DNA from 4 places in the Erwinia psychrophila genome. Region 2 is predicted to be linked to each of the others. Evidence: predicted binding sites of a transcription regulator. Region 2 holds the regulator's gene; each other region holds the start of a gene.
What was found. Region 2 encodes CRP, which controls carbon source genes, mostly activating them, when cyclic AMP is high. Its sites were predicted from a motif close to ATGTGANNNNNNTCACAT; they were not measured.
Positions count from the first base shown of each region.

Region 1 (4,913 bases), on a different contig from region 2:
GATCGTTGCTGCGCGGCTGGGCATCACCAATCAGCTGCATATTCATCGGCTTGTTCAGAATACGCGTGCGGGTGAAATGCGTCAGAATGTCACCCGGCATGCCTTTCGGCAGCTCGATAGTGGAATGGGTACCAAACAGCTTGATGTTACCGATGTAACGGCTGCTGATATCACCTTCGTTAGCAATCGCACCAACGATGTGACGCACTTCAACGCCATCATCACGGCCCACTTCAATGCGGTAAACTTCCATATCGCCAACGTCACGACGCTCACGACGCGGACGATCGCCTGCCGCTTCGCTACGTGGTTCACGCGGACCACGGTCCGGGCGATCGCCACGACGGTCATCACGCTCTTTAAACTCACGACGCGGACGCTGTGGCGCATCAGCAGGAACGATCAGAGGACGTTCACCCTGAGCCATTTTCAGCAGAGCGGCGGCCAGCGTTTCGATATCCAGCTCATCTTCTGCCGGCTGCATTTTGCTCAGCAGTGCGCGATACTGTTCCAGATCGCTACTTTCCAGCTGCTGCTGTACTTTAGCCGCGAACTTGGCCAGACGACGCTCACCCAGCAAGGCTGCATTAGGCAGTTCGACTTCTGGAATAGTCAGCTTCATGGTGCGTTCAATGTTACGCAGCAGACGACGCTCGCGGTTCTCAACGAACAGCAGAGCACGGCCGGCACGACCAGCACGACCGGTACGGCCGATACGGTGAACGTAAGACTCCGCATCCATAGGGATGTCGAAGTTAACCACCAGGCTGATGCGTTCAACGTCCAGGCCACGGGCCGCAACGTCGGTGGCGATCAGGATATCCAGACGACCATCTTTCAGGCGCTCCAGCGTCTGCTCACGCAGAGCCTGATTCATGTCACCATTCAGCGCGGCGCTGTTGTAACCGCTGCGCTCAAGCGCTTCAGCCACTTCCAGCGTTGCGTTTTTGGTACGCACGAAGATGATAGCTGCATCAAAGTCTTCCGCTTCCAGGAAGCGAACCAGCGCGTCAGTCTTACGACCGTAAGCGGTCCAGTAGCTCTGGCTGATGTCCGGACGGGTAGTCATGCTTGACTGGATACGCACTTCCTGCGGATCTTTCATAAAGCGTTTGGTGATGCGACGAATTGCTTCTGGCATCGTGGCGGAGAACAGGGCGGTCTGATGGTTCGCCGGGATCTGCGCCATAATAGTTTCAACGTCTTCGATGAAGCCCATACGCAGCATTTCATCAGCTTCGTCCAGCACCAGGCCGCGCAGGTTAGAAAGATCTAACGTGCCACGTTTCAGGTGATCTAACAGACGGCCAGGGGTACCCACAACAACTTGTGGACCCTGACGCAGAGCGCGCAGCTGTACGTCATAACGCTGACCACCGTAAAGGGCGACCACGTTAAGGCCTTTCATATGTTTAGCAAATTCGGTTATAGCTTCGCCTACCTGAACCGCCAACTCACGGGTTGGTGCCAGCACCAGGATCTGAGGTGCTTTCAGGGAGCTATCAATGTTATTCAGCAGTGGCAGCGAGAACGCTGCAGTTTTTCCGCTTCCTGTCTGAGCCATACCCAGAACATCACGACCCGCCAGCAGGTGTGGAATACATTCCAGCTGGATTGGGGAAGGCTTCACGTAGCCCATACCGTTCAGTGATTCGAGGAGATCGGCGCTCAGGCCCAGGTCAGCAAAAGTGGTTTCAATATCAGTCATGTAGTACACGTGCCTCTTAGATTGCGGCGGCCAGTCTACATAACTCGTCGTGAAAACATTTAGTCATTTTCATCAAAAAGTGTGAACCGGCTCAAATTAGTGGTTTCGACGAACAAGAAAGCCCTCATCCGCTAAGATGATGACATTTCGAAAAAAAGGGCAATAAAAGTTCGTCAGCTATTGCTGGTCAGATTCTGATAGATCGTCTTGTGTCTGGCCGAGTAGCGCCAGCTCCAACAATGCATATCGGTGCTCAACAAAGTTATGTACGTTGTTGGCGACCGTCAGCTTGAACAACGCTTCTGCGTCGTCCTTCTCCCCCAGACTTAGGTAATGTTTACCTAAATAGAAGTTGGTTTCACTGAGATGTTCAGCGAGCGAGGTGTTATCCGTTGCGTCCGCCTTGAGGCTGTCTATCAGCTTACTTTCGCTGATATCCCCCAGGTAGAACTCGACAATATTCCATCCCCATTGGTCCCTGACCGCTTTGTCGTAACGCTGTTGTAGCGCCGCGACGGCCTTTTCCGCGTCAATTTCTCGTTCATCGAGATAAAGCCACAAACTGCGGAAGGGATCGTTAGGATCGTCTTGATAAAACGCCAGCAGATCATCTTGCGCCAGTTTAAACCTTCCGCCGTAATACAGTGCGATACCACGGTTTAAACGCGCATAATTGTAAGTTGGATCAAGCTCAAGTACAGAATCGAACGCTTCATAGGCAGCATCAAAATTGCCTGCCTGCGTAAGATAAATGCCTAAGTAATTGAATACTTCAGGCATATCGGGTCTGACAGACAGCGCTTGTGAAAAATCATTTCGCGCCAGTGCTCTCAAACCTAAACTATCATACAACACTCCGCGCTCATATAACAGCTGTGCGCGTTCATCATCGCTCAGGGCCCGACTGGCAAGTATTTGTTCCATGCGCGCCAGAATGACTTCCTGCTGCAACGTGGGCTGCAACGGGACGGCCAGAACCTCACTCTTACGCCAATCAGAGTTGCTGCATCCTGCCAGCGTTAAAGCTGTCGCAACGAAACACCAGCGCAAAAAAGGCTTCATTTCCCACTCCCGAATACAAACAATGGGATGACCATCCATTCATCCGCCTGCCGTGCACAAGGTGTCTTCCTGCCCTCGCGATGAAACAGCTCCCCATACCAGACGCGGCATGGGGAGCTTATTGGTATGACGTTACTCTGCTTCAGGCGCTGGCGTCGCAGCCGCTTCAGGCTCTGCCTGTTCGGTCGCTTCTTTGATGCTCAGGCGCACACGGCCCTGACGATCAACTTCCAGAACCTTCACCGGGACTTCCTGGCCCATCTGCAGGTAATCAGTCACTTTCTCAACGCGCTTGTCAGCGATCTGAGAAATATGAACCAGACCTTCTTTACCGCCGCCGATAGCCACGAAGGCACCGAAGTCAACGATGCGGGTCACTTTACCGTTGTAGATACGGCCCACTTCGATTTCTGCGGTGATCTCTTCGATACGACGAATAGCAAATTTCGCTTTCTCGCCGTCGGTTGCAGCAATTTTAACGGTACCGTCATCTTCGATTTCGATGGTGGTGCCGGTCTCTTCGGTCAGGGCACGGATAACAGAGCCGCCTTTACCGATGACGTCTTTGATTTTGTCCTGACTGATCTTGATGGTGTGAATGCGTGGCGCAAACTGAGAGATATCGCCGCGTGGGGTGCTGATAGCCTGTTCCATCACGCCCAGGATATGCAGACGCGCACCTTTAGCCTGATTCAGCGCCACCTGCATGATTTCACGGGTGATACCTTCAATTTTAATGTCCATCTGCAGCGCGGTGATGCCTTCACGGCTACCGGCAACTTTGAAGTCCATGTCGCCCAGATGATCTTCGTCACCCAGGATATCGGACAGCACCACAAAGTTTTCGCCGTCTTTCACCAGACCCATCGCGATACCCGCTACGGCAGCCTTGATCGGCACACCCGCGTCCATCAGCGCCAGAGAGGCACCACACACGGACGCCATTGAAGACGAGCCGTTCGATTCGGTGATTTCAGAGACAACGCGCACGGTGTACGGGAATGCATCGCCTTTCGGCATCACGGCCAGCACGCCGCGCTTCGCCAGACGACCGTGACCAATTTCACGACGCTTAGGCGAGCCAACCATACCCGTTTCACCAACGGAGTAAGGAGGGAAGTTATAGTGGAACAGGAAGTTGTCGGTACGTTCGCCCATCAACTCATCCAGGTTCTGCGCATCACGTGCGGTACCCAGCGTAGCGGTAACCAGCGCCTGAGTTTCACCACGGGTGAACAGCGCGGAGCCGTGAGTACGTGGCAGCACGCCGGTACGCACATCCAGGCCGCGGATCATGTCTTTCTCACGTCCGTCGATGCGGGGCTCGCCACGCAGGATGCGGCTACGGACCACTTCCTTTTCCAGACCGTGCAGGATATCGCTGATTTCACCTTCGTCCAGGCTCTCATCTTCAGCCAGCAGCGTAGCGGTAACTTCCGCTTTGATGTCGCCAACCTGGGTATAGCGTTCCTGCTTTTCGGTAATGCGGTAAGCGTCGCTCAGGCGGGATTCCGCCAGGGCAGCAATACGGGAGTGTAACGATTCGTTTACAGCTTCCGGCTGCCAGTCCCAGCGAGGCTTGCCCGCTTCTGCAACCAGGGAGTTGATCTGATCGATAACGATCTGCTGCTGCTCGTGGCCAAATACCACAGCGCCCAGCATCTGATCTTCGCTCAGCAGTTCAGCTTCAGACTCAACCATCAGCACGGCGCCCTGGGTACCGGCAACCACCAGGTCCAGCTTGCTCTCTTTCAGCTCATCGCTCGTTGGGTTCAGCACATACTGATCGTTGATATAACCAACGCGGGCTGCACCGATCGGGCCATTAAAAGGCATACCGGAAAGGCTGAGCGCTGCGGAAGCACCGATCATCGCGACGATGTCCGGGTTGACCTGCGGGTTAACGGAAACCACGGTAGCGATGACCTGGACTTCGTTAACAAAACCTTCAGGGAACAGCGGGCGAACAGGACGGTCAATCAGACGCGAGGTCAGCGTTTCACCTTCGCTCGGACGGCCTTCACGACGGAAGAAGCTGCCCGGAATACGACCAGCAGCGTAAGTACGCTCCTGATAGTTAACGGTCAACGGGAAAAAGTCCTGGCCTGGCTTAGCGCTTTTCTTGCCGACAACGGTCACGAAC
Region 1 covers NZ_JBCHVB010000005.1:208,133-213,045, forward strand. The annotation lists gene AAH446_RS14045 (DEAD/DEAH family ATP-dependent RNA helicase) at 1-1,708, opposite strand, end outside; gene yrbN (protein YrbN) at 1,725-1,781, opposite strand; gene nlpI (lipoprotein NlpI) at 1,886-2,770, opposite strand; gene pnp (polyribonucleotide nucleotidyltransferase) at 2,903-4,913, opposite strand, start outside.
Region 1: yrbN (protein YrbN) is a predicted target of CRP. The motif match lies at 1,788-1,805, and genes of this name have one in related genera.

Region 2 (4,913 bases):
ACCCAGCAGATCATAAGGAAGTGTTAAGGTGCCCGGGAAGTTAAGGTGCTCGTCTGACTTACCGATGGGCAGAGCCGGAAGGATCAGGACCGGCAGATTTTCAGGCATCATCTCCACCGCACGGGCGATGATGCCAGCATTGATCGCCGCATCCACCCTGACAGGCAGATGAGGGCCATGCTGCTCTACGGCCCCAATCGGCAATATGGCGATAACCTTGTCCATTTCCAGCTCGCTGAACTCACGGGTAGAGAGATCCCACCACCAGCGAGAAGAAGGCATATTCATAAAGCGTACTCTCCTGCACAGTTTTTTTCAGTCTGCGCGTTTTTACGTCCTGATTGAAGCAGCAAAATTGCGGCGGAGCGTTGCTTTTTAAGCATCAGAAGGCGGCAGAGATGACATCCACGCCTGAAACATGGTAACAATGCGAAGCGACTTTTCTCAGGGAGTTATCTGCCATGTCAGCTAAACATCCGGTGATTGCCGTTACCGGTTCAAGCGGTGCGGGGACCACAACAACCAGTACCGCTTTCAGAAAAATATTTCAGCAGCTTGGACTGCACGCAGCCGAACTGGAAGGGGACAGTTTTCACCGATTTACGCGCCCCGAGATGGATATGGCGATCCGTAAAGCGCGCGATATGGGTCGCCATATCAGCTATTTCGGCCCCGATGCAAATGACTTCGCGCTGCTGGAAAACACCTTTGTGGAATATGGCCTTAACGGCAGCGGCCAGTCACGAAAATATCTGCACACCTATGATGAAGCCGTGCCATGGAATCAGGTGCCGGGAACCTTTACGCCCTGGCAGCCGCTGCCGGAGCCGACGGACGTGCTCTTCTATGAGGGTCTGCATGGTGGCGTGGTTACGCCGCATAACAACGTCTCGCAGCATGTGGATTTGCTGGTGGGCGTGGTCCCCATCGTTAACCTGGAGTGGATCCAGAAGCTGGTCCGGGATACCAGCGAACGGGGGCACTCGCGGGAAGCCGTTATGGACTCGGTTGTGCGATCGATGGAGGACTACATTAACTTCATTACGCCGCAGTTCTCACGTACCCATATTAATTTCCAGCGCGTCCCTACTGTTGATACCTCGAATCCCTTTGCGGCCCGGGCTATCCCTTCGCTGGATGAAAGCTTTGTGGTGATCCATTTCCAGGCGCTGGAAGATATCGACTTCCCCTACCTGCTGTCGATGCTACAGGGCTCGTTTATCTCCCATATCAATACGCTGGTGGTGCCCGGCGGGAAAATGGGCTTAGCGATGGAGCTGATTATGGGACCGCTGGTCAAACGGCTGATAGAAGGGAAAAAGATTGAGTAAGCCCCGCGCACGGGGCCGGGGGCTGACTATACTGCGATAACTTCATAGCTGTGGGTAATCTCCACGCCTTTGCCCAGCATCAGCGCTACAGAGCAGTACTTCTCGGCAGAGAGATCCACCGCGCGGGAGACTGCTTTGTCGCCCAGCGCCTTACCGGTTACGATAAAATGCAGATTGATATGGGTAAAGAGACGCGGGGCCTCTTCGCGGCGTTCAGAGGTGAGCTTAACCTCACAGTCCGTGACCTCATGGCGCCCTTTTTGCAGAATAGAGACCACGTCAATGGCGCTACAGCTACCGGCCGCCATCAGCACCATTTCCATCGGGCTGGGGGCTTTATCGCCCGCATTGCCATCCATCAGCACCTGATGGCCCGATGAGGATTCTCCCAAAAAGGTCAGCCCCTCTACCCATTTAACACGAGCTTCCATAACAAACTCCTCTAATTCATTCAGTTAACGTCAGATTACGCTTTAGCGACAAAAACGGCAACGCCGCAGATTTCCCGCTATGCTGAAGCGAGACAACAGAAGACACTCATTCAAAGCTGTGTTACAAACAAAGCTGTAATATCTTCGCCAGTACTCTACATACGTGGCGAAACGGAACACCATAACGAGCCAGGCCCTGAACCGGGGTCAGGATAAATTCCCTGAAAGGGAACGCTTGACTTTTTCAACGCCTGACAGGGAACTCTGCCCCCTGTGTTTAGGCACGATGACAACAGAGGATAACAGCGAATGGTTCTCGGCAAACCGCAAACAGACCCGACACTTGAATGGTTCCTGTCACATTGCCATATTCATAAGTATCCATCCAAAAGCACGCTGATTCACCAGGGTGAAAAAGCGGAAACCCTCTACTATATCGTCAAGGGCGCGGTAGCGGTGCTGATTAAGGATGAAGAAGGCAAAGAGATGATCCTCTCTTACCTCAACCAGGGTGATTTTATTGGTGAGCTTGGCCTGTTTGAAGAAGGTCAGGAGCGCAGCGCGTGGGTACGCGCTAAATCCGCCTGCGAAGTGGCTGAAATTTCTTATAAAAAGTTTCGTCAGCTGATTCAGGTTAACCCTGACATCCTGATGCGTCTCTCTTCACAGATGGCACGTCGCCTCCAGGTCACCTCCGAGAAAGTGGGCAATTTAGCTTTCCTCGATGTGACAGGTCGCATCGCGCAAACCCTTCTGAATCTGGCCAAGCAGCCGGATGCGATGACCCACCCAGACGGAATGCAAATCAAAATCACCCGTCAGGAGATTGGTCAGATTGTTGGCTGCTCACGCGAAACGGTTGGCCGGATCCTGAAAATGCTGGAAGATCAGAACCTGATCTCCGCACACGGCAAGACCATCGTCGTCTACGGTACCCGTTAACCAGCCCCAATCCATGGCGCAACTTCGCCGTTGCGCCTTTCTCACTGGTACGGAAGGATGTGGCGCCGACTGATCTATCACCCCGAAGTTAACTATGCACTGCGTCAAACGCTGGTGCTTTGTCTCCCGGTCGCTATCGGATGGCTATTGGGTGATTTGCAAAAAGGACTGCTCTTTTCGTTAGTGCCTGCCTGTTGCAATATCGCCGGTCTCGATACGCCCCATAAACGTTTTTTCAAACGCCTGATCGTTGGCGGCACCCTGTTTGCCTTCAGCAGCTTCCTTATCCAGTATCTTGGCAATCACCAGGTTCCCTTACCGGCCACGCTTTTTGTGATGGCCCTGCTGCTAGGGGTTACCGGAGAGATCAGCCCGCTGCACGGCAGGCTGCTGCCGGCGTCACTGATCGCCGCCATTTTTACGCTCAGCCTGGCCGGGCGGATGGCGATCTGGGTGCCACCGATGCTCTATATTCTGGGCACCATCTGGTACGGCGTATTTAACTGGTTCTGGCTCTGGCTGTGGAAAGAGCAGCCAATGCGTGAGACGCTCAGCCTGCTTTATCGCGAACTCGCTGACTACTGCGAAGCAAAATACAGCATGCTGACGCAGCTGACCGATCCTGAAAAAGCGCTCCCGCCCCTGCTGGCACGCCAGCAAAAAGCGGTCGATCTGATCACCACCTGCTACCAGCAGATGCATATGCTGGCCGCCGGCCGGGATAATCATCATCAGCGCCTGACCCGCGCATTTCAGGTCGCTCTCGATTTACAGGAGCACATTGCGGTCAGCCTGCACCAGCCTGAAGAAGTGCAGAAGCTGGTTGAACAGAGCCACGCTGAGGCGGTGATCCGCTGGAACGCCCGGACGATTGCGGCCCGGCTACGCGAACTTGCCGATGACATCCTCTATCATAAGCTGCCCGGGCGCTTTTCAATGGACAAGCAGCTGCACGCGCTGGAAAAGATCGCCAGACAGCATCCTGATAATCCCGTTGGCCATTTCTGCTCCTATCATTTCAGCCGGATAAGCCGCCTGCTGCGCCACCAGCGCCCCCTTTATAAACGGGACCTGATGGCCGACCGCCAGCGCCGCCTGCCGCTGCTGCCCGCCATTAAAAGCTACCTCTCGCTGCGCTCGGCGGCGCTTCGTACCGCCGGGCGTTTTGCCGTCATGCTCACGTTCGCCAGCTCGCTGGCCCTCTTTTTTCATCTGCCAAAACCTTACTGGATACTGATGACGATCATGTTTGTCAGTCAGAACGGTTACAGCGCGACACGCGTCCGCATCCAGCACCGTGCGCTGGGCACGCTTGCGGGACTGATCGTCGCCGCACTGACGCTACGTCTTCAGGTGCCGGAGCCGATAGTGCTGCTGGTGATGCTGATTATTACCCTGGTGAGCTACCTGTTTATCCGTAAGTACTATGGTCTGGCGACGATCGGTTTTACGGTTACGGCCGTTTACTCGCTCCAGCTGCTTTCGCTTAACGGCGCAGACTTCCTGCTGCCGCGCCTGCTGGATACGCTGATGGGCTGCCTGATCGCCTTCGCCGGGATGATCTGGCTCTGGCCGCAGTGGCAGAGCGGTCTGCTGCGGCAAAATGCGCATGACGCGCTGGAAGTCTGGCAGGAAGCGTTGCAGCTGCTGCTGGGCAGCAAGCAGAACCCCGAAAAGCTGGCTTACCAGCGGATGCGGGCCAACCAGGCGCATAACGCGCTGTTTAACTCGCTGAACCAGGCGATGCAGGAGCCAGGTTTCGATCCCAGCTATCTTGCCGATATGAAGCTGTGGGTAACGCACGGTCAGTTTATTGTTGAACACATCAACGCAATGACGATCCTGGCCCGCGAGCATACGATGCTGACGCCGTCGCTGGCGGAGCGCTATCTTCAGTCGTGTGAAATTGCCTTACAGCGCTGCCAGCAGCGGCTGGAATATGACGGCCCGGGCTCGGAAAGTAACGTGCTGGAATCGCAGGGGGAGTTCAGTCAGGGCCCCGTAACGATCATGGAGCGGCATATCAAGCGGATACTGGATCACCTCAGCGCGATGCACACCATCTCTTCCCTGGCATGGATCACCCGGCCACACCATGGGAACTGGCTGTCGAGAAAGTTAAGAAAAGCATCCGGAGCGTGATGGCAAAGAGGAGATGCGAATTTTCTGGAGCAGAACGGGGGAAGGAAATATCCCTCCCCCTCTGGTT
Region 2 covers NZ_JBCHVB010000004.1:59,051-63,963, forward strand. The annotation lists gene AAH446_RS11420 (creatininase family protein) at 1-288, opposite strand, end outside; gene AAH446_RS11425 (phosphoribulokinase) at 462-1,331, shown strand; gene AAH446_RS11430 (OsmC family protein) at 1,358-1,762, opposite strand; gene crp (cAMP-activated global transcriptional regulator CRP) at 2,072-2,704, shown strand; gene AAH446_RS11440 (YccS/YhfK family putative transporter) at 2,762-4,846, shown strand; gene argD (bifunctional acetylornithine/succinyldiaminopimelate transaminase) at 4,913-4,913, opposite strand, start outside.

Region 3 (4,913 bases), on a different contig from region 2:
CAGGGATGCTGCTGAGTTTTGCGATTAGCTTCCTGGTGGCCTGGTTAAAACTGAGTCCTCTGCTGCTCTCGCTCTCCATCGTCTCCGTCACGCTGGTGCCTTATATGATCAAGCGCAGCATGTTTTATCAGGCAAACAGCATCAGTCCGCCACCGAAGCGGAACCGACGCAGCTATCTGCGCTATCTGATGCATGCCGGGCTGCCGCTGGCGATCTCCAGCGTGTTTATTTCCATTCAGGTGAAGCTGGCGCAGTTTTTCCTGGTGGGCGTGGGTTCCGCCCATGAGCTGGGGCTGTTTACGGCAGCCAATACGATTTCAGCCTCGTGGATTTTTATCCCGGTGGCAATCATAACATCTTGCTTTACTGAGATTTTCAGGGAGCGTTCAGATGTGGCAGCGAAGCTTGCTGCAAGGCTGTATGGCTATGTAATGGCAGTCTCATTAGTGATGCTTCTTATCGTCGCGCTGTTTGGCGACTGGATCATCGCAGCCCTTTATGGGCATGACTACGCACAGTCGGGAAATCTTGTCACGCTGCTGTCGCTGGCAACCTGCTTTTCAGCCATGGGAACGGTGGCTTACCGCTACATGGTGAAAGAGGGCGGTTTTAACTATCTGTTGGTTAAAATTATTCTGCTGGTTGCAGTAAGTGTGGTAACCAATTGGTTTTTTATCAGAACCTGGGGATTAACAGGCGCTGCATGGAGCGTCCTGATTACGGAACTGCTTTCGCTGACCGTAATGAATTATTTCTTTAAGAATGGGGTCATTCTTAAAATACAGCTTTCCTCACTGAACTACAAAACCTACAAATGAGGTAAAAAATGTTAAAACTCAAGGCCGAATTGAGAAAAGGCGTCTTATACCTGCTGAAGAAAATGCCCTGGGCTTACCAGGACAGAATTCAATATTTTCGTCAGTTTAAGAGGTTGCCCAATATTCGTCAGCCGAAGTTGTTTAATGAAAAAGTCCTCTACCGTAAATTTGTCACCGGCGACTATGTTCGCTACGGCATGCTTTCGGATAAATTTCTGGTGAGGGAATACATCTCTGCCACCATCGGTGAGGAGTATCTGATCCCGTTGCTGCATGAGACGGTAGAACCGGTGACGTTGCTGAATATGGGCTCATTAAAAAATACCGTCATAAAGCCGAACCACGGTTCCGGTATGGTGGAAATTTTGCTGGAAGAGCCTGACTGTGTTCAAAAGCAGTTGCTGATTAAGCGTTGTGAAGAGTGGCTGAGCCATGACTTCTCTCATAAATCGCGGGAGATCCACTATCGCTACATCAAGCCGCGGATTCTGGTCGAACAATATGTGGGCGACGGCAAATTTGCCGCTGTCGACTACAAGTTCCACATGTTTAACAAGAAAGACGGCAACTTCGAGTATGTGCTGCAGGTTATCTATAATCGCTGTGGCAACGCGCCGCTATCGATGAATTTTTACGTCAATAATCTCAAGCAGTGCTTTTACAAGATCCGTGACACCGGTCTGGACATCAGCAATGAAATGGCCTCTCTGGAAAAAACGCTTGAACTGAGTAAGCGCCTGGCCAGCGATTTCGACTATGTTCGCGTTGACTGGTATATCAGTGAAGGACAGATTTACTTCGGTGAGCTGACCTTTACCCCAGGGGCGGGCCTGGTGACGGGGCTGGATCAGGGGCTGGACAGGATGATGGGAGATATGTGGCTTCAGGAGCGTAAAGCCGCCACTCATCCTCAGCAGCTTCATGCAGGCGAGGTGGCTCCACTCCCAGCCGTACTGAAAAAAGTCTGAGTTTTCCCTGCAACGAAACGTGCCGCTGCTCTTATGAGAGGCGGCACGTTTGCGTTTAAGGCAGCGGATAGTCAGGCGGCGTGGTGCTGATCATCTGGATAAAGACATCTCTGGTGATCTGCCAGAAGTTGCGGACCTCAGCGATACTGAGCGTCATACCTGCCAGACCCATAACGAACCAACACGCCATGCCAATGCCGATCCCGGTGAACATAAAAGCCATTGCGTTATGACTGGCTTTACGACATTTCACGTTAAACGTGCTGGCAAAAAACATCATTATCGCGCTAAGAAGTTCCCAGCGCATAAGCAGCACGCTGGCAGCTATAGTCCCCATCTTTTTTCATACTCCGCGACTTAACAGACCTGACAACAGAACGGAACATCACACGATTTGATGGCAGGTATGCCAGGTAAACCCCAATCAAACCGGACCCGGTGGATCTCAAAGTGTGACGAAGGTCACATTGTATCACCCCTTTTAAGAATTTGAACAAAATTCAGACCGGTGGGGATGGTTTTCTGACCAAAAGCCAGTTCACCTGAGCCTGTGACCAATATTCTCTTTTTTTGGCGGATACAAGAAACCAGCTTTAGCGTGCTGGCCAGATGTTATTGCGCGGAAATAAAACGCTTTTATTTACTTTTACTGAATAAGCATTAACCGGGTTATATTTTTGAGACTATTTATAGTAACAATTATCATTGTATAAGTAATAAGAGACGCGGCCATTTTATTCAGCAGACTTTCTCCTTTGGGATGAATCCGACCTCTGAAACATTGTATGGAATGGCAGTGAGTTGTAGGCTTTTTCGGCTATCCAGAGATATTACGCATTTCCTTTCAATGACGCGGGAAGCGGTTTTTTATCTGAAAAGCCTTAATTCCCTTAACTGACGATATCTTCAGCTTTCTCTGAGGAGGTCATGCTTTCCCGCTTACCGGTTCCTCACTTAGCCAGGGCTAAGGTGCCGTCGAAGGGACTGCTTAAATCGAGGAGATATCAGTGCCCCATGCCCGGACCACGCCGCCACCGAAAAAGCCGCTGCTGACGCTAAAAAGGAGCCTTCAGCGTATCCATCTTGTGATCATCCTGGTTTCACTGCTGTTCAGCGGAATTTCGCTGTCGGTGCTGTCACTGCTTGCGCTACGCAGCTATGCGGAAAATAACCTTGAACTGGTGGCAACGACCATCGGTTACAGCGTGCAGCCTGCGTTGCTGGCTGGAGATAATGCAGCGGCGGCGAGGATCCTGAAAGAGATTAGCCAGAAGGTGGATTTCGGCAAGGTCAGGATCTCGGATGCCAGCCATCATGTCCTGGTAAGCTGGCCCGCCGTAAAAGAGGAGAGGCCGGAAGGGCCTGGGGAAGCGATCGCACAATGGATATTTCCCGCGCCGGTTAAGGTGCCCGTCGTGCTTGCCGATCGTGAAAAAGGTCAGGTCTGGCTGACCGGAGATGCCAGCCGTGTGCTGATCTGGCTAAGCCAGGTGCTGAAATGGCTGGGCGGCAGCCTGTTAGTTACCGCGCTGCTGGCATTCTACCTTTCTCATCGTATGCATGCGGGGATACTATCAGGCCTGCAAAATATCGCCTCTGTCGCCCAGGATGTCCGACGGCGACGCGCTTTCTCCCTGCGTGTTCCCGCCTCTTCCATTACCGAACTGAACAAGCTGAACGCCGACTTTCACAGCCTGCTGGATGAATTCTCTCTCTGGCAGCGGCATCTGCAAAGTGAAAATGCCTCGCTGACTCACCAGGCGTATCACGATGAGCTGACCGGCCTGCCAAACCGCACCGCTTTCGTTACTGAACTGCACCGGCAGCAGGGCAACCTGCTGACCGCATCGCAGCTGGCCGTTTTTTTTATCGACGGCGATCGTTTTAAGGAGGTGAACGATCGTTACGGCCATGCGGCGGGCGATACCGTGCTGGCGGCAACTGCCCAGCGCCTGCGTAGCCGCCTGCGTAAGGGCGATCTGGTTGCCCGGCTGGGCGGAGATGAATTTGCCGTGCTGCTTTCCGCGATCGACAGCGGCGCGCAGGCTGAGCGGGTGGCTGAGGCTATCGTTGAGGTAATGCGGGCGCCGATCCGGCTGGACGACGGCACGCTGGTCACGCAGTCGCTGAGTATTGGTATCGCGCTGGGGAAAGATCATCCTTCAGCACAGAGCATTATGGCTCAGGCGGACGCGGCCATGTATCACATCAAGGAACGGGGCGGAGGCTGGTTCCTGTCGCCCTTGATCTGGAAAAACGAGACGGAAATCGACCGCCAGCGGGCGAAGCGGATCTCGCCCGAGGCTGACAGCGCAGATAATCTGGGATGAATCAGCTTACCGGACAACCTTCATCTCGGCTGCACTGGCTGTAGACCGAAGAGGGGAAGTCGTTACGTTCGAAGCTGTAGCGGCTCTGTCGGGTCAGAAGCTGATGGCGCATGGTATGGCGATACGCTGTCGGCGTCTGGGAAAACTGGCGGCGAAACACGCGGGAAAAAGTTTGCTGCGAATCGTATCCGTACTGCATGGCGATATCGAACACGGGACGCTGCGTCTGACTCAGCGCCGCGGCCGCCAGCGTCAGGCGCCGCTCGCGAATATAGTTCCCCAGCGTTTTTTTGGTCACCGTACGAAACATCCGCTGCAGGTGCCATTTGGAATAGCCGGATTTTGCTGCGACCTCATCAATGGAGAGCGTCTTATCAAGATTCTCTTCGATCCAGTCGGTAAGTGTTTGAATGATTTCGTCATGCATACGTCTCTTCTCCCTGGTTCAGCCGCAAAAATAGAAAGGTAACTGTATTTCATTTCGCCTTCTTACTGGCCGCTGAGTATAATTCCTCAAGTTAACTTGAGGTAAAGAGCTAAATGAAAAAATATCGCAATTACCTGAACAAGCGGGAGCTGACCCCAGGCGACGTGGCGAAGCGCTGCGGCGTGGCGGTTTCAGCGCTGCACTTTTATGAAAGCAAAGGATTAATCAGCAGCTTCCGCAATGCCGGCAATCAGCGCCGCTACACGCGTGACGTGCTGCGTCGGGTGGCTATTGTGAAAATTGCCCAGCGTATCGGCATTCCTCTGGCGACAATTGGTGAGCATCTGATGCAGATTTCACCCGGCACGCG
Region 3 covers NZ_JBCHVB010000010.1:50,626-55,538, reverse strand. The annotation lists gene AAH446_RS18615 (MATE family efflux transporter) at 1-818, shown strand, start outside; gene AAH446_RS18610 (ATP-grasp fold amidoligase family protein) at 827-1,786, shown strand; gene AAH446_RS18605 (YjcB family protein) at 1,842-2,123, opposite strand; gene AAH446_RS18600 (diguanylate cyclase DgcN/YfiN) at 2,794-4,116, shown strand; gene soxS (superoxide response transcriptional regulator SoxS) at 4,118-4,543, opposite strand; gene soxR (redox-sensitive transcriptional activator SoxR) at 4,657-4,913, shown strand, end outside.
Region 3: AAH446_RS18605 (YjcB family protein) is a predicted target of CRP. The motif match lies at 2,237-2,254, and genes of this name have one in related genera.

Region 4 (4,913 bases), on a different contig from region 2:
TAAAGATATCGTCTACTTCCACAGCCTGTTCTGGCCTGCGATGCTGGAAGGCAGTAATTTCCGCAAGCCGACCAACCTGTTTGTTCACGGCTACGTGACGGTGAACGGCGCGAAGATGTCCAAATCGCGCGGCACCTTTATTAAAGCCAGCACCTGGTTGCAGCATCTCGATGCTGACAGCCTGCGTTACTACTACGCGGCGAAACTTTCGTCACGCATTGACGATATTGACCTGAATCTGGAAGATTTTGTGCAGCGCGTTAACGCCGATATCGTGAACAAAGTGGTTAACCTCGCGTCGCGTAACGCGGGCTTTATCAATAAACGCTTTGACGGCAAGCTCTCGGCTGAACTGGCCGATCCGGCGCTTTATAAAACCTTTACCGATGCGTCAGCCAGCATTGGCGAAGCCTGGAGCAGCCGCGAGTTTGGCCGCGCCGTGCGTGAAATTATGGCGCTGGCTGATGTGGCCAACCGCTATGTGGATGAGCAGGCTCCGTGGGTGGTGGCGAAGCAGGAAGGCCGCGACGCCGATTTGCAGGCCATCTGCTCAATGGGCATTAATATGTTCCGCGTCCTGATGACCTGGCTCAAGCCGGTGCTGCCGTCGCTGAGCGAGCGCGCTGAAGCCTTCCTGAATCAGGAGCTGAGCTGGGAGGGCATTGAACAGCCGCTGCTGGACCATAAGGTCGCCGGCTTTAAGGCGCTCTACAGCCGCGTGGAGATGGACAAGGTTAACGCGCTGATTGAGGCGTCGAAGGAAGATGCCGCGGCCGCCAGCAAGCCCGCGCTGACCGGTCCGCTGGCCGACGATCCGATTCAGGAAACCATCAGCTTTGATGATTTCGCTAAGGTCGATATGCGTATTGCGCGCATTGAGAACGCCGAACTCGTGGAGAAGTCGGACAAGCTGCTGCGCCTGACGCTGGATCTGGGCGGCGAAACCCGCCAGGTCTTCTCCGGCATCCGTGCGGCCTACCCCGATCCCGCCGTGCTGGTGGGGCGTCTGACGGTGATGGTCGCGAACCTGGCGCCGCGTAAAATGCGCTTCGGTCTTTCCGAAGGGATGGTGATGGCCGCAGGCCCTGGCGGTGAAGATATTTTCCTGCTGGCACCTGACAGCGGTGCGCAGCCCGGTATGCAGGTGAAGTAACCGCCTGACCGGTAAAACCAGAAAGGGGCGAGCTGATTCGCCCCTTTTTTTATCCTCAGAGCGTGAGCCATAGCACGCTTTATTATTTCGACGTATGATTAACGTTCTGAATACCGGGAGCTTATCATGCGCAGCGCGCTGTCCGTTATCTGGCGTTATTTACGCGCCTTTATCATTATCTACCTCTGCCTTTATGCCGGCATCGGCCTGGCCGCCCTGCTTCCCGTCACCATTCCGGGCAGTATCTTAGGCATGCTGATCCTCTTTTTCCTGCTCGCTTTCCGTCTGCTGCCCGTAAGCTGGGTTAAGCCCGGCAGCCTTCTGCTGATCCGCTATATGGCGCTGCTGTTTGTGCCGATAAGCGTGGGCGTGATGAGCTATATGGATGTGCTGACCGCCCAGTTCGGCCCGATTGTGGTCTCCTGCGTCGCCAGCACCTTTATCGTTCTGCTGACCGTCGGACTGACCTCGCACCGGGTGCACGGCAGGGTGCCGACAAAGAAAGGGGTGGGCGATGAGTGATATCTGGTGGTCGCTACCGCTGACCGTCCTGGTCTTCTTCGCCGCCCGCAAGCTGGCGGCGAAGGTGAAAATCTCGCTGCTGAATCCGCTACTGATCTCCATGGCGGTGATTATTCCCCTGCTGCTGCTGTTGCAGATGCCTTACGCGCGCTACTTTCAGGGCAGCGCCGTGCTGAACCACCTTCTTCAGCCTGCCGTCGTGGCGCTGGCGCTGCCGCTCTATGAGCAGATGCATCAGATCCGCGCGCGATGGAAATCGATTTTCGGCATCTGCTTTATTGGCAGCCTGACCGCGATGATCTCCGGCACGGCCATCGCGCTGTGGATGGGGGCAACGCCGCAGATTGCCGCCACCATTCTGCCCAAGTCGGTGACCACACCGATTGCCATGGCTATCTCCGGCACGCTTGGTGGCATTCCCGCTATCAGCGCTATATGCGTACTGATCGCCGGCGTGCTGGGCGCGGTATTCGGTCATATGCTGCTTAATCTCTTTAACATAAAGGGCAAACCTTCACGCGGACTGGCGATAGGCAATGCCTCTCACGCGCTGGGGACCGCGCGCTGCGTTGAGCTGGACTATCAGGAAGGCGCATGGAGTTCGCTGGCGCTGGTGATCTGCGGCATCATTACCTCGCTGCTGGCCCCTTTTGTTTTCCCGCTGCTGATGGCGCTCTGGGGATAAAACTTGCGATAAGTCCCGCATTTAAAAAATGAATTTCATAAATTACATTGTAAATGTGATAAAAATCACATACAACGCGGTGACGGCCCGCCAGAATAAGCGGCCGACCACCCTGAGAGGCCCGATATGCACCCACGTTTCCAGACCGCTTTTGCCACGCTGCCCACCCTGCTGCAAAGCGCCCTGCAACCCATTCTTGCTGCCGATGACTTTGCCGCTTTTCTGACGCCGGAACAGTGTGATGAGGTCAAAAACCATACCGGCCTGAACGACAGCGAGCTGGCTTTTGCCCTGCTGCCGCTGGCGGCGGCCTGCGCCGTAACGCCGCTGTCCAACTTTAACGTGGGCGCGCTGGCACGCGGGCGCAGCGGACATCTCTATTTTGGCGCCAATATGGAGTTTGCCGGCAGCACCATGCAGCAGACGGTACACGCCGAGCAGAGCGCCATTACGCACGCCTGGCTGCGGGGCGAGTCGTCGCTGGAGGCTATCACCGTAAACTATACGCCCTGTGGTCACTGCCGACAGTTTATGAACGAGCTTAACAGCGGCACCGCCCTGAACATCCATCTGCCGGGCCGGGAACCGTCCACGCTGGGCGACTACCTGCCGGATGCCTTCGGCCCGCGCGATCTGGATATCAAGACGCTGCTGCTGGATGAGGTCGATCACGGTTTTCCGCTGAAGGGCGACCCGCTCAGCCAGGCGGCGCTTCAGGCCGCTAACCGCAGCCATGCGCCTTACACGGAGGCCTGGAGCGGTGTGGCATTGCAGAGTGAAGATGGGGCGATTTTCGCCGGAAGCTATGCGGAAAATGCGGCGTTTAACCCCAGCCTCCCCCCGCTTCAGGGCGCACTGAACCTGCTCAGTCTTTCCGGGCACGACGTGCTGAAAATCCAGCGGGCGGTGCTGGCGGAAGCGCCTGATGCGAAGGTCATTCAGCGCCAGGCGACCCTGGCCACGCTACAGGCGCTTGGCTGCGCCAATGTCACCACCGTCCCGCTGCAGTAACCCCGCCTGCGGCGTCGTCGCACCCAGCTCACAGCTTTTGTTATCAGCAGGTAACAAAAGCTGTACTTTCAGATGAATTATTTTAGGATTGGGCCCACATCCCGATTTGATGAGTAGATTGCATGGAACTTGAGTACGAAAGTAAACGTCCGCTTTATATCCCTTATGCTGGTCCTATTTTGCTGGAATTCCCCCTGCTGAATAAAGGCAGCGCTTTCTCGGTTGAGGAGCGCAACGAATTCAACCTGCGCGGCCTGCTGCCAGAGACGGTGGAAACCATTGAAGAGCAGGCCAAGCGCGCCTGGCGCCAGTTTCAGGATTTTAAAAACGATAACGATAAGCACGTTTACCTGCGTAATATCCAGGATACCAACGAGACGCTATTCTACCGCCTGCTGGATAATCATCTGGAAGAGATGATGCCAATCATTTATACCCCGACGGTAGGCGCCGCCTGCGAACACTTCTCAGAGATCTATCGTCGCGCCCGTGGCGTGTTTATCTCTTACCCTAACCGCGGCAACATTGAAGATATGTTGCAGAACGCCACCAAGCAGAACGTTAAAGTGATCGTTGTCACCGACGGCGAACGCATTCTTGGCCTGGGCGATCAGGGCATCGGCGGTATGGGTATTCCCATCGGCAAACTGTCGCTTTATACCGCCTGTGGCGGCATCAGCCCGGCCTACACCCTGCCGGTGGTACTGGATGTGGGCACCAATAACCCGCAGTTGCTGAACGATCCGCTCTATATGGGCTGGCGTCATCCGCGTATTACTGGCGAAGAGTATGACAACTTCGTCAATGAATTTATTCAGGCGGTAAAAAGCCGCTGGCCAAACGTGCTGCTGCAGTTTGAAGACTTTGCGCAGAAGAATGCGATGCCGCTGCTGGAGCGCTACCGCGATGAAGTGTGCTGCTTCAACGATGACATTCAGGGCACCGCCGCCGTTACCCTCGGTACGCTGATTGCCGCGAGTCGCGCGGCGGGCAGTAAAATGAGCGAGCAGACAGTGGTGTTCCTCGGCGCCGGCTCCGCGGGCTGCGGCATTGCCGAACAGATTATCGCGCAGATGAAATCGGAAGGGCTGAGCGACGAAGAGGCTCGCGCCCGGGTCTTCATGGTGGACCGCTTCGGCCTGCTGACCGATAAGCTGCCGAACCTGCTGAACTTCCAGAGCAAGCTGGTCCAGAAAAGCGACGCGCTGGCAGGCTGGGACGTCACCTCTGACTCCCTCTCGCTGCTGGATGTGGTGCGTAACGCGCATCCGGATATCCTGATTGGCGTTTCCGGCCAGCCGGGCCTGTTCAGCGAAGAGATCATCCGCGAGATGCATAAGCACTGCCCACGCCCTATTGTGATGCCGCTCTCCAACCCGACCTCACGCGTTGAGGCCACGCCGCAGGATATTATTGCCTGGACCGAAGGCGCGGCGCTGGTTGCCACCGGCAGCCCGTTCGCCCCGGCCATGTGGAAAGAGAAGGTTTTCCCGATTGCCCAGTGCAATAACTCCTACATCTTCCCCGGCATCGGGCTTGGCG
Region 4 covers NZ_JBCHVB010000003.1:231,793-236,705, reverse strand. The annotation lists gene metG (methionine--tRNA ligase) at 1-1,153, shown strand, start outside; gene AAH446_RS09945 (CidA/LrgA family protein) at 1,280-1,675, shown strand; gene AAH446_RS09940 (CidB/LrgB family autolysis modulator) at 1,668-2,360, shown strand; gene cdd (cytidine deaminase) at 2,487-3,371, shown strand; gene AAH446_RS09930 (NAD-dependent malic enzyme) at 3,494-4,913, shown strand, end outside.
Region 4: cdd (cytidine deaminase) is a predicted target of CRP. The motif match lies at 2,414-2,431, and genes of this name have one in related genera.